4 regions of the Arthrobacter sp. J156 genome follow, and region 4 is predicted to be linked to each of the others. Evidence: riboswitches for the same ligand, from Rfam matches in the RefSeq annotation. Region 4 holds a riboswitch; each other region holds the start of a gene.

Region 1 (3,197 bases), 540 kb from region 4:
CCGGTGGGGCCGAGCACCAGGATCCGGTCGGCCAGCTGGAGGGCCTCGTCGACGTCGTGGGTGACGAGCAGGACGGTGGCCGGGTGGGCGCGGTGGATGTCCAGGAGCAGGTCCTGCATCTTGAGCCGGGTCAGGGCGTCGAGGGCGCCGAACGGCTCGTCGAGGAGCAGGACGCCGGGGCGGCGGGCGAGCGCGCGGGCCAGCGAGGTGCGCTGCGCCATGCCCCCGGAGATCTCGCGCGGACGGTGGCCGGCGTAGGGTCCGAGCTCGACGAGCTCGAGCAGTTCGTCGACGCGCTGGGCGGCCTCCGCCTTCGACGTGCCGCGCGGCAGCCCGAGCTCGACGTTGGCGCGGACCGACTGCCACGGCAGGAGCCGGGGTTCCTGGAAGGCGACGGCGGTGCGCTCGTCGAGGCCGTTGACCGGCTCCGTGCCGATCGCCACGCGCCCGGAGGTGGGAGCGTCGAGCCCGGCGACGGCGCGCAGCAGGGTCGACTTGCCGCAGCCGGAGGGGCCGAGGATCGCCAGGACCTCGCCCGCGGCGACCTCGAAGTCGATGCCGGCCAGGACGGTGCGCGCGGAGTCGCCGGAGCCGAACGAGCGGGTGAGGGCCTCGAAGGCGACGGGCAGCGCGGCCCCGGCGGCGGTCCGAGGCGTCCCGGGGCGTCCGGTCGGGCCCGGGGACTCCGGCGCCACAAGGCGTGCGGGCCCGGCGGTCGTGGGGGCGGGTGCAGCGGTCATGATCATCTCCATCGGTCCTGGCGGTAGCACCGGTCCCGGTCGGGGTGGTTGCTGCGGCGTCGTCGAGCCAGATCTCTCGGCCGCTCTGGATGGTTGCCCTTCCAGTGAACGTCACATGACGGCGGCGCGGCAAAGAATGGCGTCTTCGTTGCGAATTGTTTCGCGGGGTCCGTCCGAGGAGGTCGGTCGGTGAAGAATCCGCGTTGTTTGGCGGTTTCCCCGCCCTGATGTTCGATCCGTTCGCCGTGCTCGGCGCCCCGGGCGGGCCGGTCCGGAGGCCGTCGCGTTCGCGTCCGGGCCGCGATCGTGTCCAGAATGGACGCAACAAACCATCCAGAGCGGCCGAGAGATCTGGCTCCGTGACGCCGCAGCAACCCCTTCCCGGGAACGGGAGGAAGGTGCTACCGCCAGGACCGATGGAGATCGCCATGACTTCTTTGCCCGGGACCACCGACGCCTTCGACACCGTCCACGTCGCCGAGGGCCTGCCCGTCGACGAATCCGCGCCGCAACCGCGCCACCTGCTCAAGCTCACGCCGGGCGTCCCCGTGGGGGAGGCCTACGAGGAGCTCGCGGCGCAGTTCCGCCCCGTGTTCGCGGAGATCGCCGCGGGAGCCGCCCAGCGGGACGCCCAGCGCATCCTGCCGTTCGAGCAGGTGGGCTGGCTCAACCGGGCCCGCTTCGGCGCCTTGCGCGTCCCGCGGGAGCACGGCGGCCACGGGGCCTCGCTGACGGACACGTTCCGCCTGCTGATCGAGCTCGCGGAGGCCGACTCCCAGGTCGCGCACCTGCTGCGCGCGCACATCGGCTTCACCGAGCTCGTCCTGAAGCATCCCGACGAGGCCGTGCGGGAGCGCTGGTTCGCGCGCTTCACGGCCGGCCAGCTCGTCGGCAACGCCTACACCGAGCGCGGCGGCAACCCCCTCGGCGGGCACAACACCGTCTTCGCCGAGGCCGGCGAGGGGCGGCTGCGGATCAGCGGGAAGAAGTACTACTGCACCGGAACGATCTTCGCCGACTGGGTCGCCGTCGCCGCCTCGCATCCGTCCGCGGAGGGGCGGCACGTCGGGATCGTCTCGACCCAGCACTCGGGCGTGAAGATCTTCGACGACTGGGACGGCTTCGGCCAGCAGCTCACGGGCACCGGCTCGACCCACTTCGAGGACGTCCCCGTCGACACCCTGCTCGGCCCCGAGGACCTGGCCGCCCACCCCGAGTCCGCCGTGTTCCAGCTGGTCCTGCTCGCCGTCCAGGCCGGCATCTGCCGCGCCGCGCTCGCCGACGCCCGCTCGGCCGTGCAGGCCCGCACGCGCGCGTTCAGCACGGGGACGGGCGTGCCGCCGCGGCGGGAGCCGCAGGTCCTGCAGGTGATCGGGGAGATCTCGGCGAACGCTTTCGCCGTGGACTCCGTCGTCGTCGCCGCCGTCCAGGAGGTCGAGGCCGTCCTCGCCGATCCGGGGCTGCGCCCCGAGGAGCGCTTCGCGGTCTGCGAGCTCGTCGCGGATCGGGCCCAGACCGTGGTCCAGCCGATCGTCCTGTCCTCGGCGTCCAAGCTCTTCGACGGGCTCGGCGCGTCCTCGACGGCCGCCGGCTGCAACCTGGACCGGCACTGGCGCAACGCCCGGACCATCGCCACCCACAATCCCGCCATCTACAAGGCCCGCATCGTCGGGGACTACGAGGTCAACGGCACCGCGCCGGCGTGGTTCGAGTCCGTCGGCGACGTCCCGGTCCGCTACGCGTAGGACGCCGCATGCCACCGTCAGCGCCGCCCGCGGCCCTCCGCGCCGCCCCGTCGGCGCCCCCGTCCGCAGAACCCGTCCCGTCCGGCACCGCCGGGACGGACCCGTCCAGGAGGACCCCATGAGCATTCCGCAACGCCGACACGTCCGCTTCAACGCCTTCGACATGAACTGCGTGGGCCACCAGTCCCCGGGCCTGTGGCGCCACCCGCAGGACCGCTCGGCCGAGTACAACACCCTGCGCTACTGGGCAGACCTCGCCAAGACCCTGGAGAAGGGCCTCTTCGACGGTGTGTTCATCGCGGACGTCCTGGGCACCTACGACGTCTACGGGGCCTCGGACGAGGCGGCGCTGCGGCAGGGCACGCAGGTCCCCGTCAACGACCCGTTCCTGCTGGTCTCCGCGATGGCCCTCGTCACCGAGCACCTCGGCTTCGGCGTCACCGCGGGCACCGCCTACGAGCACCCGTACCCGTTCTCCCGCCGGCTCGCGACACTGGACCACCTCACGGGCGGCCGCGTGGGATGGAACGTCGTCACCGGCTACCTGCCCTCGGCCGCGCGCAACATGGGCCAGGAGGACCAGCTCGAGCACGATGCCCGCTACGACCACGCGGACGAGTACCTCGAGGTCGTCTACAAGCTGCTCGAGGGCTCGTGGGAGGACGACGCCGTGGTCCGCGACCGCGCGGCGGGCGTCTTCACGGATCCCTCC
Region 2 (3,197 bases), 440 kb from region 4:
GGCACCGAGCGGAACATGCTGCGGGCCCAGCTGCTTCTGGTCCTGGCCCTCTCGCTCGGCCAGTCCGCCGTCTACGCCGTTGTGAACCTGCTGGACAAGCTGTCCCGGGAGCCGCTCGCGCAGCAGACGACGCGCATGAACACGAGCCTGAACGACCGGCAGTACTTCGACCTGACGTACCAGCTCCTCGACATCGGCTTCTCGCTCGTACCCGTCGCGCTCGTCTTCTTCTTCCTGCACCAGGCCGGACGCAACGGCTTCCGGCTGTTCGGCTTCGATGGCCGCCGCCCGTGGCCCGACGCCGGCTGGGGCCTGCTCCTGTTCGGGGCGATCGGCGTCGGCACGCTCGGCGTCTACGCGGCGGGCCGGGCCCTGGGCATCACCACGGCGATCGTCCCCGCGGCCCTGGATCCGTTCTGGTGGACCATCCCCGTGCTCGTCCTCTCCGCGGTGCGCCACGGGATCCTCGAGGAGGTCGTCGTCGTCGGCTTCCTCTTCCACGTGTTGCGCCGGATCGGCTGGGGCCCCTGGGCCGTCATCGTCGCCAGCGCGCTGTTCCGCGGCAGCTACCACCTCTACCAGGGGTTCGGGCCGTTCATCGGCAACGCCCTCATGGGACTCGCCTTCGGCTGGTTCTACCACCGCTACGGCCGGGTCATGCCGCTCGTGATCGCCCACGCGCTCCTGGACTCGGCCGGGTTCGTCGGATACGCGCTCCTGGGGCCCGCGATCGGCATCGGTTCCTAGCGGGCCCGCCTTGCGGGCCGTGGGCTAGAGGGTGACCGGGCCGTTCGGCGTCTCGAAGGTCACGGACAGGATGCCGGGGGTGCCGTTCGGGGCCTGCCACTCGACGTCCACTCCCTCGAGCGGGTTCTTCTCCGGCGTGCCGAGCCACTCGCGGACGCGTTCGACGGAACCGGCGATCGCGATGCGGCTGATCCGGCCGGCCGGATCCAGCGCCTTGGAGGGGTGCAGCTCCTCGGTGCCGTCGTCCCAGCGCAGCATGTAGGGCACCTGCGGGTCGGCGATCAGGCCCTTGATGCCGATCTGCTGCCACGTGAGCTCGCGGCCGTCGGGGAACTTGCGATTGCCGGGGACCGAGGCGCGTCCGAGCCGCTCCTCGAAGGGGGCGAGGTCCTCCACCGCCACGCACCAGCCCATCCAGCCGCCGCCCATTTCCGAGCGGGCCCTCACGGCCTGCCCGAACGGGGCCTTGTCCGAGGCCGGATGGTTCAGGACCTCGACGACCTCGAGGTACTGCTTGTTCTCGAGCGGGAAGATCACGTTCCGCGTCCCGAACCGCGGATGGACACCGCCCTTGACCGATTCAAGCCCCAGCTGTTCTTCGATCCTGGCCGCCGTGGCCGCCAGACCGTCCTGTCCGCACGCATATGAAACATGGTCCAACCTCATCATGGGTTCATGATGGCACTTTGTGATGTGGGTCTCGACTTAGGCTCCCCTTGCTTGTGGCGGCCGCGGAGGCGCGTCCGCTTTCACGCCGCGTCATATTCGCGCGGCGCCGCTTGCGGCCCCGCCCGCTCCCGGGCCAGACTGGATCCCAGGTCATGAGTGCCAGCGCTAAACCCCGGTTTGCTGGCCGGCAACCCTCCACTCGCGGTGGGGTGCCCCGGGTGAGGACCGGGCCGAGCATCAATCCCGATGCCCGGCAAGCGCGGGTCACGACCCCGTCGGCAGGCACGGCCGCCGGACGGGGGAACGGCCCTTCGATGGAAGGGAAGCCACCATGTCCAACCACTGGAACTTCGAGACGCGCCAGATCCACGCCGGCCAGAGTCCGGACGCGGCCACGGGCGCCCGGGCCCTGCCGATCTACCAGACCACCTCGTTCGTCTTCCCGAGCGCCGAGAGCGCCGCGGCCCGCTTCGCGCTGGCCGAGCTCGAACCGATCTACACGCGCATCGGCAACCCCACGCAGGAGGCCGTGGAGAACCGCATCGCGGACCTCGAGGGCGGCGTCGGCGCGCTGCTCCTGTCCTCGGGGCAGGCCGCGACGACGTTCGCGATCCTGAACGTCGCGGGCGCCGGCGACCACATCGTGGCCAGCCCGAGCCTCTATGGCGGGACGCAGAACCTGCTCAAGCACACGCTCGCCCGCCTCGGCGTCGAAGTCACCTTCGTCGCCGACCCGGACGACCTGGGGCTGTGGCGCGACGCCGTCAAGCCCAACACCAAGGCCTTCTTCGGGGAAGTCGTCTCCAATCCGCGCCAGGACGTGCTGGACATCGAGGGCGTGAGCGCGGCGGCCCACGAGGCCGGCGTGCCGCTGCTCGTGGACAACACGCTGTCCACCCCGTACCTGGTCCGCCCGATCGAGTGGGGCGCCGACGTCGTCATCCACTCGGCGACCAAGTACCTCGGCGGCCACGGCACGGCGATCGCCGGCGTGATCGTGGACGCCGGCCGCTTCGACTACGCCGCGGATCCGGAGCGGTTCCCGGGCTTCAACACCCCGGACGAGTCCTACAACGGACTGGTCTTCGCCCGCGACCTCGGCGTGGACGGGATCCTCGGGGCCAACCTCGCCTACATCCTCAAGGCCCGCGTGCAGTTGCTGCGCGACCTCGGTTCCTCGGTGGCGCCCTTCAACGCCTTCCTGATCGCGCAGGGCCTCGAGACCCTGAGCCTGCGGGTCGAGCGCCACGTCGCCAACGCCCAGAAGGTCGCCGAGTGGCTCGAGGCGCGTTCCGACGTCGTGTCGGTCGCCTATGCGGGGCTGCCCTCGAGCCCGTGGTTCGAGCGCGGACGCAAGTACGGTCCGCGCGGCACGGGAGCCGTGATCGCGTTCGAACTGGCCGGCGGTGCCGCCGCGGGCCAGGCCTTCATCGACGGGCTGCAGCTGCACTCCCACGTCGCCAACATCGGCGACGTGCGCTCCCTGGCCATCCACCCGGCGTCGACCACGCACGCGCAGCTGACCGAGCAGGAACGCCGCTCGGCCGGCGTCACGCCCGGCCTGGTCCGGATCGCCGTGGGCATCGAGCACGTGGACGACATCATCGCGGACCTGGAGGGCGGCTTCGCGGCGGCCTCCGCCGCCGACGCTCCGGCCGCCGACCTCGAAGCGGTGAAGTGAGCATCGACGTCGACACCGCACGCGGCACGATCGGACGGGGCGGCCAGGCGGCCGCCCCGTCCGGCGTGCCCTCCGGCGACGGCATCCTGCGCGTGCTGCG
Region 3 (3,197 bases), 1.4 Mb from region 4:
GTAGGCGCGCTCGAGCGCCCCTCCCGGAACGGCGAGGGCGCCGCCGCGGTCGGTCGAGAGCGCCGGCTCGTCGAGCTGGACCCACTCGGCGCCGGCAGCGGCGAGGCCGGCGAGGATCCCGCGGTAGGCGGCCACGGCGTCGTCGAGCCGGTCCAGGGGGTCGAAGCCCTCCGGCGCGCCGTCCTCCGGCTTGGACAGCAGGAGGTAGGTCACGGGGCCCACGAGGACCGGGCGCAGCACGGAACCGGCGGCCGCGTGGCGCGCGATGGTCGAGCTCAGGCGGTGGGCGAGCGGCGCGAACGCGGTGTCCGGTCCGATCTCGGGGACGAGGTAGTGGTAGTTCGTGTCGAACCACTTGGTCAGCTCGAGCGGTGCCCGCTCGGCGTCGCCTCGGGCCAGGGTGAAGTAGCCGGCCGTGTCCACCGAACCGTCGGAGGCGGCGAGGTCGGCGAAGCGGCGCGGCAGGGCGCCGAGGGCCGCGGTCGTGTCGAGGACCTGGTCGTAGAGGGCGAAGTCGGCCGGGATCGAGGAGTCCTGCGCGTCCAGGCCGAGCTCGACGAGCCGCGCGACGGTGTCCTCCTGCAGCCGTTCGGCGGCCGCGTCCAGCCCGGCCTCGTCGAGGCGGCCGGCCCAATGGGCCTCGACGGCCTTCTTGAGCTCGCGGGCGGGGCCGATGCGGGGGTAGCCGAGGATGGTGGCTTCGGGGAAGCGGGGGGTGGTGGTCATGGTGTCCTCCTGGGTGGGGTTGGGTCAGAGTGCGGGGGCGAGGGCCCGGCCGGCGCCGGCGAGCCCGAGCTCGTGGACGACGTCAAGCGAGCCGAGGGGGTCGTTGAAGGTGTACAGGTGTAGTCCGGGGGCCCCGTCGTCGAACGCGGCGCGGGCGAGGGCGGCGGCCGCCTGGACGCCGATCGCACGCCGCTCGGCGTCGCTCCGGGCCCCCTCGAGGCGGGACAGCAGGGCCGCGTCGGGTGCGACGCCGGCGAGCGCGGAGAGGCGCAGGAGGCGCCGCACGCTGTTGACCGGCATGATGCCCGGCACGATCGGGATCGTCACGCCCGCGGCCCGGGCGGCCGCGACGAGCCCCGCGTACTGCGCGGGCTCGAAGTAGATCTGCGTGATCGCGAAGTTCGCCCCGGAGCGCTCCTTGGACAGGAGCACCTCGACGTCGTGCTGGAACGAGGGCGACTCGGGGTGGCGCGTGGGGTAGGCGGCGACGCCGATGGCCAGGCGGCCGGCCGCGAGCGTCGCGGAGCGGCGGTCCTCGACCTGCCGGATGAGCTCCACGAGGTAGCGGGCGAACGGCAGCTCGCCGCGGTCCCCGCCCGGATCGGCGGGCAGGTCCCCGCGCAGGGCCAGGACGCCGCGGACGCCGAGCCCCACGAGCCGGCTGACGAGGGCGTCGAGCGAGGCCCGGGTCTCCCCGACGCACGTCAAGTGGGCCAGGGGCCGCAGCCGTGTGTTCTCGATCAGGTGGGTGATGAGCTCGACCGAGGCGGCGCGGCGCTCGGCGGTGCCGTTGTACGTCACCGAGACGTAGTCGGGGGCCGTGGCGCGCAGCGCCTCGACGGCCTCCAGGACCGTCTCGCGGCTCGCGGCGTCCCGCGGCGGGTAGAGCTCGTAGGACAACGACGGCGGACTGGCCGTCAGGGGTTCGGACATGGTTCCTCCTCGCGGTATGCAAGGGAGTGCACCGCGGCTCCCGGGGACGGCCGGGACGTGGATGCGTCTCCATCGCTTCTGGCGGTAGCACCGTTCCGGGACTCCGGGTGGTTGCTGCGGCGTCGTCGATCCAGATCTCTCGGCCGCTCTTGATGGGTTGGTGCATTCATCTAAGGCACACGGTGCCCCGGGCGGCAAGCACGGCCGCGGCGGGCGCTTCACAGTCCCGCATGTGTCCGGATGTGACGACCCGGCCCGCGCGGGCCGGGCCGTCGGCGCGTCATCCCCGGCGGATCCGGGTCACATGACGCGCGTGTGACGGGGAGCGTGGGGGAAGTAGTCTGTGGGGCATGGCTAAGCGAACTCCGGCGGAGCACGTCGAACTCATCAGGAACGGATACGTCTTCGAGGGCCCCTCCATGGGCCTCGGCGCCGCGGTCGTGGACGGCGCGGTCCACCCCGAGGCGCAGGTCCGCCTGCCGCTCGGGATGATGAACCGGCACGGCCTCGTGGCCGGGGCGACCGGCACGGGCAAGACCATCACCCTGCAGGTCATGGCCGAGCAGCTCAGCGAGAACGGGGTCCCCGTGTTCCTCGCGGATGTGAAAGGGGACCTCACGGGCCTGTCCACCCCCGGTGCCGGCGGCGAGAAGCTCCTGGCCCGCACGGCGGGCGTGGGCATGGACTGGTCGCCCGCGGACTTCCCGGTGGAGTACTACGCGCTCGGCGGCGACGGCACCGGCGTGCCGGTGCGCGCCACGGTCTCGGCGTTCGGGCCGCTGCTCCTGTCCCGCGTCATGGACCTGAACGAGACCCAGGAGTCGAGCCTCCAGCTCGTCTTCCACTACGCGGACCAGAAGGAGCTGGAGCTCTACGACCTCAAGGACCTCCGCGCCGTCGTCCAGCACTTGACCTCGGATGCGGGCAAGGCGGAGCTGGCCGAGCTCGGCGGGCTCTCCAAGGCCACGGCGGGCGTGATCCTGCGCGAGCTCGTCACGCTCGAGGCCCAGGGCCTGGACCGCTTCTTCGGCGAGCCCGAGTTCGACACGGCGGAGCTGCTGCGCACGGCCCCCGACGGCCGCGGCGTGATCTCCTGCCTCGAGCTGCCGACGCTCCTGCAGAAGCCGCTCGTGTTCTCCACCTTCCTCATGTGGCTCCTCGCGGACCTCTTCGCCGAGCTCCCGGAGGTCGGCGATCCGGAGAAGCCCAAGCTCGTCTTCTTCCTCGACGAGGCCCACTTGCTCTTCCGCGGCGCGTCCAAGGCCTTCCTCGAATCCATCACGACGACGGTGCGCCTGATCCGGTCCAAGGGCGTGGGCGTGTTCTTCGTGACGCAGACGCCGAAGGACGTCCCGGCCGACGTCCTGGGCCAGCTCGCGAACCGCGTTCAGCACGCCTTGCGCGCCTTCACGCCGGACGACGCCAAGGCCCTCAAGGCGACCGTCTCGACGTTCCCCGTGAGCGACTACGACCTCAGCGCGGCGCTCACGCAGGCGGGCACGGGCGAGGCGATCGTGACGGTCATGAACGAGAAGGGC
Region 4 (3,197 bases):
CCAAGGTCGTCTCCGACGGCGTCCGCGGCTGGAGGAACTTCATCTCCCCGCCCATCCCGCACGCCGAGGTCGTCGCGGAGATCGGCGGGCGGACCTTCCGCGTCGACGCCGACCGCGGAGGCGTCCTCGACGTCAAGATCACGGTGGACCTGGCGCCCGGCTGGCACGCGGTGACCCTGCGCAGCGAGTCCTCGGAACCCGCGGACGTGTCCGTGTTCGTCGTCGACCGCTCGATCGACTTCGGGGTCGTCTCCGACATCGACGACACCGTCGTCGTCACCGCCCTCCCGCGCCCGCTGCTGGCCGCGTGGAACTCCTTTGTGCTCAGCGAGCACGCGCGCGTCGCGACGCCCGGCATGGCCGTGATGATGGAGCGGCTCATGCGCACCCGCCCGGGATCCCCGGTGCTCTACCTCTCGACGGGCGCCTGGAACGTGGCCCCGACCCTCACCCGCTTCCTCTCCCGCAACCTCTACCCGGCCGGAGCGCTCCTGCTGACGGACTGGGGGCCGACCGAGGGGCGCTGGTTCCGCTCGGGGCAGCAGCACAAGGTGGACCAGCTGCGCCGCCTGGCCGCCCAGTTCCCGCACATCAGCTGGCTCCTGGTCGGCGACGACGGACAGCACGATCCGGAGATCTACGCCGAGTTCGCCCGCCGCCACCCCGGGCAGGTGCGGGCGATCGCGATCCGCCAGCTCACGCCGTCGGAGGCCGTCCTGGCCGGCGGCCGCTCGATGGGCACCATGGACTCCACCCCGGGGACGCCGTGGGTGTACGCGCCGGACGGTGCCGGGATCTGCGAGGGCCTCGAGCGGCTGGGGCTGCTGGAACCCGAACGCGTCGCGGGGCCGCCCACCTCGGCGATGCCCGTCCTGCCGCGGAAGACGCAGTGAGCGGGCGCCGCCTGAGCGTCGGCGTGCCGATGCGGTGGGGCGACATGGACGCCTACGGCCACATCAACAACGTCAACCTGGTCCGCATGATGGAGGAGGCGCGGATCGCGGCCTTCGGCGTGCCGGGCGGGACGGGCAAGCCCGGCGCCGAGCCCGTCGTCGAGCTGTTCTCCACCGTTCCGGCCGACACGCAGACGCTCGTCGTCGAGCACCGGGTCCGCTACGTGGCCCCGCTGGACTACCGCAACGTCCCGGCCCGGGTCGACGTCTGGATCAGCTCGGTCAAGCCCGCCTCGTTCGATATCGCCTACGAGTTCCACGATCCCGTCGACGGCGGCGTCTGCGTGCGCGCGATCACGACCCTGGCGTTCTTCTCCACTGCGGAACAGCGACTGCTGCGCATCCCGGCCGAGCACCGCGAGGCGCTCGCCGGGTTCCTTGGAGAGCCGCTGTTCCGCTGAGGGCGGCTCAGGCCCCGCTGTGCAGCAGGCCCGCCGTGACCTCGACGAACCGCAGGCCGAGTTCCGGATCGTGCTCCAGATCGCACGGGGCCAGCTCGTCGCTGGAGAGGCTGAAGTAGCGGCGGCCGGCCCCGACGCCGGGGTCCTCCGGGACGCCGAGGATCCGGGCCGCCTCGTTCCAGGCGCAATGCCACCACAGCGTCTCGAGCGGCTCGGAAGCCCAGCGCACGCGGTGGTCGAGCCGTTGGCCGGCCAGGTTCAGGAGCCGGACGATCTCGGCCACGTCATGGGCCGTGTAGCGTGCGACCTTCAGATCGGCCGTCATCACGGCCACCCGGAAACCGGGAAGGAACGCCGTGACGTGGGCCGGTTGCCACGCGGTGGGGTCCTTCCGGGCGCGGGCCAGGCGGAGCGGGTAGATGTCGTGTCCGTCGCGGTAGCTGCGACAGCTGCCGTCGGGTGCGTTCATGGAGGTGTGCCTTCCGTTGCTCTTGCCCGGAGCGGTATTGCACCGGACCGCTTCGTCATCCGAACCACCCGTGAAGCATGGGGTTGGTGCGCGGCCGGGTCGGAGCCCTGCGTGTGGCCGCATCTCGTGAAGCTGCCTCCATCCTAGCGGCCCGGTGCGACGCTTCGGCAAGCAACGCACCGGACCGCACCGGACCGGGACGGTCAGCCCTGGCGCGCCTTGAGCCGCGGATTGGCCTTGTTGATGACGAACGTGCGGCCGCGGCGGCCTGCTCGGCGGCACCGGCCATGTCCGGGCCGGTCATCAGGAGCCGGGTCCCGGCCGCCCGCCGGCCCCACGTGCCGAGGTGCTCCATCCAGACGCGGGGTCCGATCCCGGTCACGCCGAGCCGCGCGGTCGGGGAGTCGGCGAGCCAGACGTCGCCGCGCAGCCAGGCGACGCCTTCGGCGATGAGCTGCATGCCGCGGACGAACCCCGCTCCACCGGACTGGCAGCCCGCGGAGCCGCCGCCGAGGAGGTGGGCGAAGAGGCCCTCGACGAGGAGCACCTCGCGGCACTGCGCGAACGCCTCGATCAGGAACTCGCCGGCCGTGCGGTCGTCGGCGGGCGGGCTGCTGAGCCCGGATTCCCAGAGCGTGTGGCGGTCCCAGAGCTGGTCTTCGACGGATGCGGGGTCCACGGCCAGGGCGAGCGCCCGGGGATGTCCGTGCGGCACAGTACCCGTACGCCTTCGAGCGGGTCGTGCACCACGACGACCGCGTCGGGGTGGTCGGCGCGGAGGCGGGTGAGCGCCTGGTCGCGGCAGTGGAAGTCGAGGAAGGAGAGGAGATGGAGGCCCACGCGGCCAGTCTATTGAGAATCATTCTCAAGATGCAAGCCGCCCGGAGTCCGTCCGGGACGCCGTCCGGGGCGGGGGCGTTTGCATTGACGGGATTCGTGGGATTGGGTGGACAAAAGGCAACCGCCGGCCCGCGGCCGGCCCGAAGGAGTGTGTCCTCAGCATGAGCGTTTCCCCCGCCCCGCGTCCGCAGCGCCCCCAGACCGTCCTCGAGGTCCTCGCCACCGAGCGGCTCTCCGAGCACATGGTGCGCTTGACCCTCGGCGGCGAGGGCTTCGCCGGCTACCAGGACAAGGACGCCACGGACAAGTACGTCAAGCTGCTCTTCGCCGATCCCGCGCTCGGCCTCGAGCCCCCGTACGACCTCGACGAGCTCCGCTCCCGGCTGGAGCCCGAGCAGATGCCCGTGCGCCGCACCTACACCGTCCGCTCCGTCGACCCGGACGCCGGGACGCTGCAGATCGACTTCGTCGTCCACGGGGACGAGGGCATCGCCGGTCCGTGGGCGGCCGCCGCGCAGCCCGGCGACAAGCTCT

The links. A riboswitch is a leader RNA that binds a small molecule or an ion and turns the genes downstream of it on or off. The one in region 4 is predicted to bind S-adenosylmethionine.
Region 1: it holds a riboswitch for S-adenosylmethionine, as region 4 does, so the genes downstream of both, AC0QR5_RS14035 (acyl-CoA dehydrogenase family protein) here and AC0QR5_RS16520 (hypothetical protein) in region 4, are expected to answer to the same signal.
Region 2: it holds a riboswitch for S-adenosylmethionine, as region 4 does, so the genes downstream of both, AC0QR5_RS01835 (bifunctional o-acetylhomoserine/o-acetylserine sulfhydrylase) here and AC0QR5_RS16520 (hypothetical protein) in region 4, are expected to answer to the same signal.
Region 3: it holds a riboswitch for S-adenosylmethionine, as region 4 does, so the genes downstream of both, AC0QR5_RS09770 (methylenetetrahydrofolate reductase) here and AC0QR5_RS16520 (hypothetical protein) in region 4, are expected to answer to the same signal.

What each region holds. Positions count from the first base shown of each region.
Region 1 is NZ_CM149650.1:3,033,531-3,036,727, forward strand. Features, by position in the region: gene AC0QR5_RS14030 (ABC transporter ATP-binding protein) at 1-740, opposite strand, end outside; SAM riboswitch class I at 746-836, opposite strand; SAM riboswitch class I at 1,067-1,163, shown strand; gene AC0QR5_RS14035 (acyl-CoA dehydrogenase family protein) at 1,169-2,485, shown strand; gene AC0QR5_RS14040 (LLM class flavin-dependent oxidoreductase) at 2,604-3,197, shown strand, end outside.
Region 2 is NZ_CM149650.1:391,075-394,271, forward strand. Features, by position in the region: gene AC0QR5_RS01825 (CPBP family intramembrane glutamic endopeptidase) at 1-747, shown strand, start outside; gene AC0QR5_RS01830 (VOC family protein) at 772-1,416, opposite strand; SAM riboswitch class IV at 1,565-1,682, shown strand; gene AC0QR5_RS01835 (bifunctional o-acetylhomoserine/o-acetylserine sulfhydrylase) at 1,748-3,097, shown strand; gene metX (homoserine O-acetyltransferase MetX) at 3,127-3,197, shown strand, end outside.
Region 3 is NZ_CM149650.1:2,143,226-2,146,422, forward strand. Features, by position in the region: gene metE (5-methyltetrahydropteroyltriglutamate--homocysteine S-methyltransferase) at 1-726, opposite strand, end outside; gene AC0QR5_RS09770 (methylenetetrahydrofolate reductase) at 751-1,659, opposite strand; SAM riboswitch class I at 1,726-1,818, opposite strand; gene AC0QR5_RS09775 (helicase HerA-like domain-containing protein) at 2,010-3,197, shown strand, end outside.
Region 4 is NZ_CM149650.1:3,574,300-3,577,496, forward strand. Features, by position in the region: gene AC0QR5_RS16510 (App1 family protein) at 1-893, shown strand, start outside; gene AC0QR5_RS16515 (acyl-CoA thioesterase) at 890-1,354, shown strand; gene AC0QR5_RS16520 (hypothetical protein) at 1,362-1,823, opposite strand; SAM riboswitch class IV at 1,837-1,955, opposite strand; gene AC0QR5_RS16525 (50S ribosomal protein L36) at 2,027-2,380, opposite strand; gene AC0QR5_RS16530 (hypothetical protein) at 2,397-2,663, opposite strand; gene AC0QR5_RS16535 (siderophore-interacting protein) at 2,825-3,197, shown strand, end outside.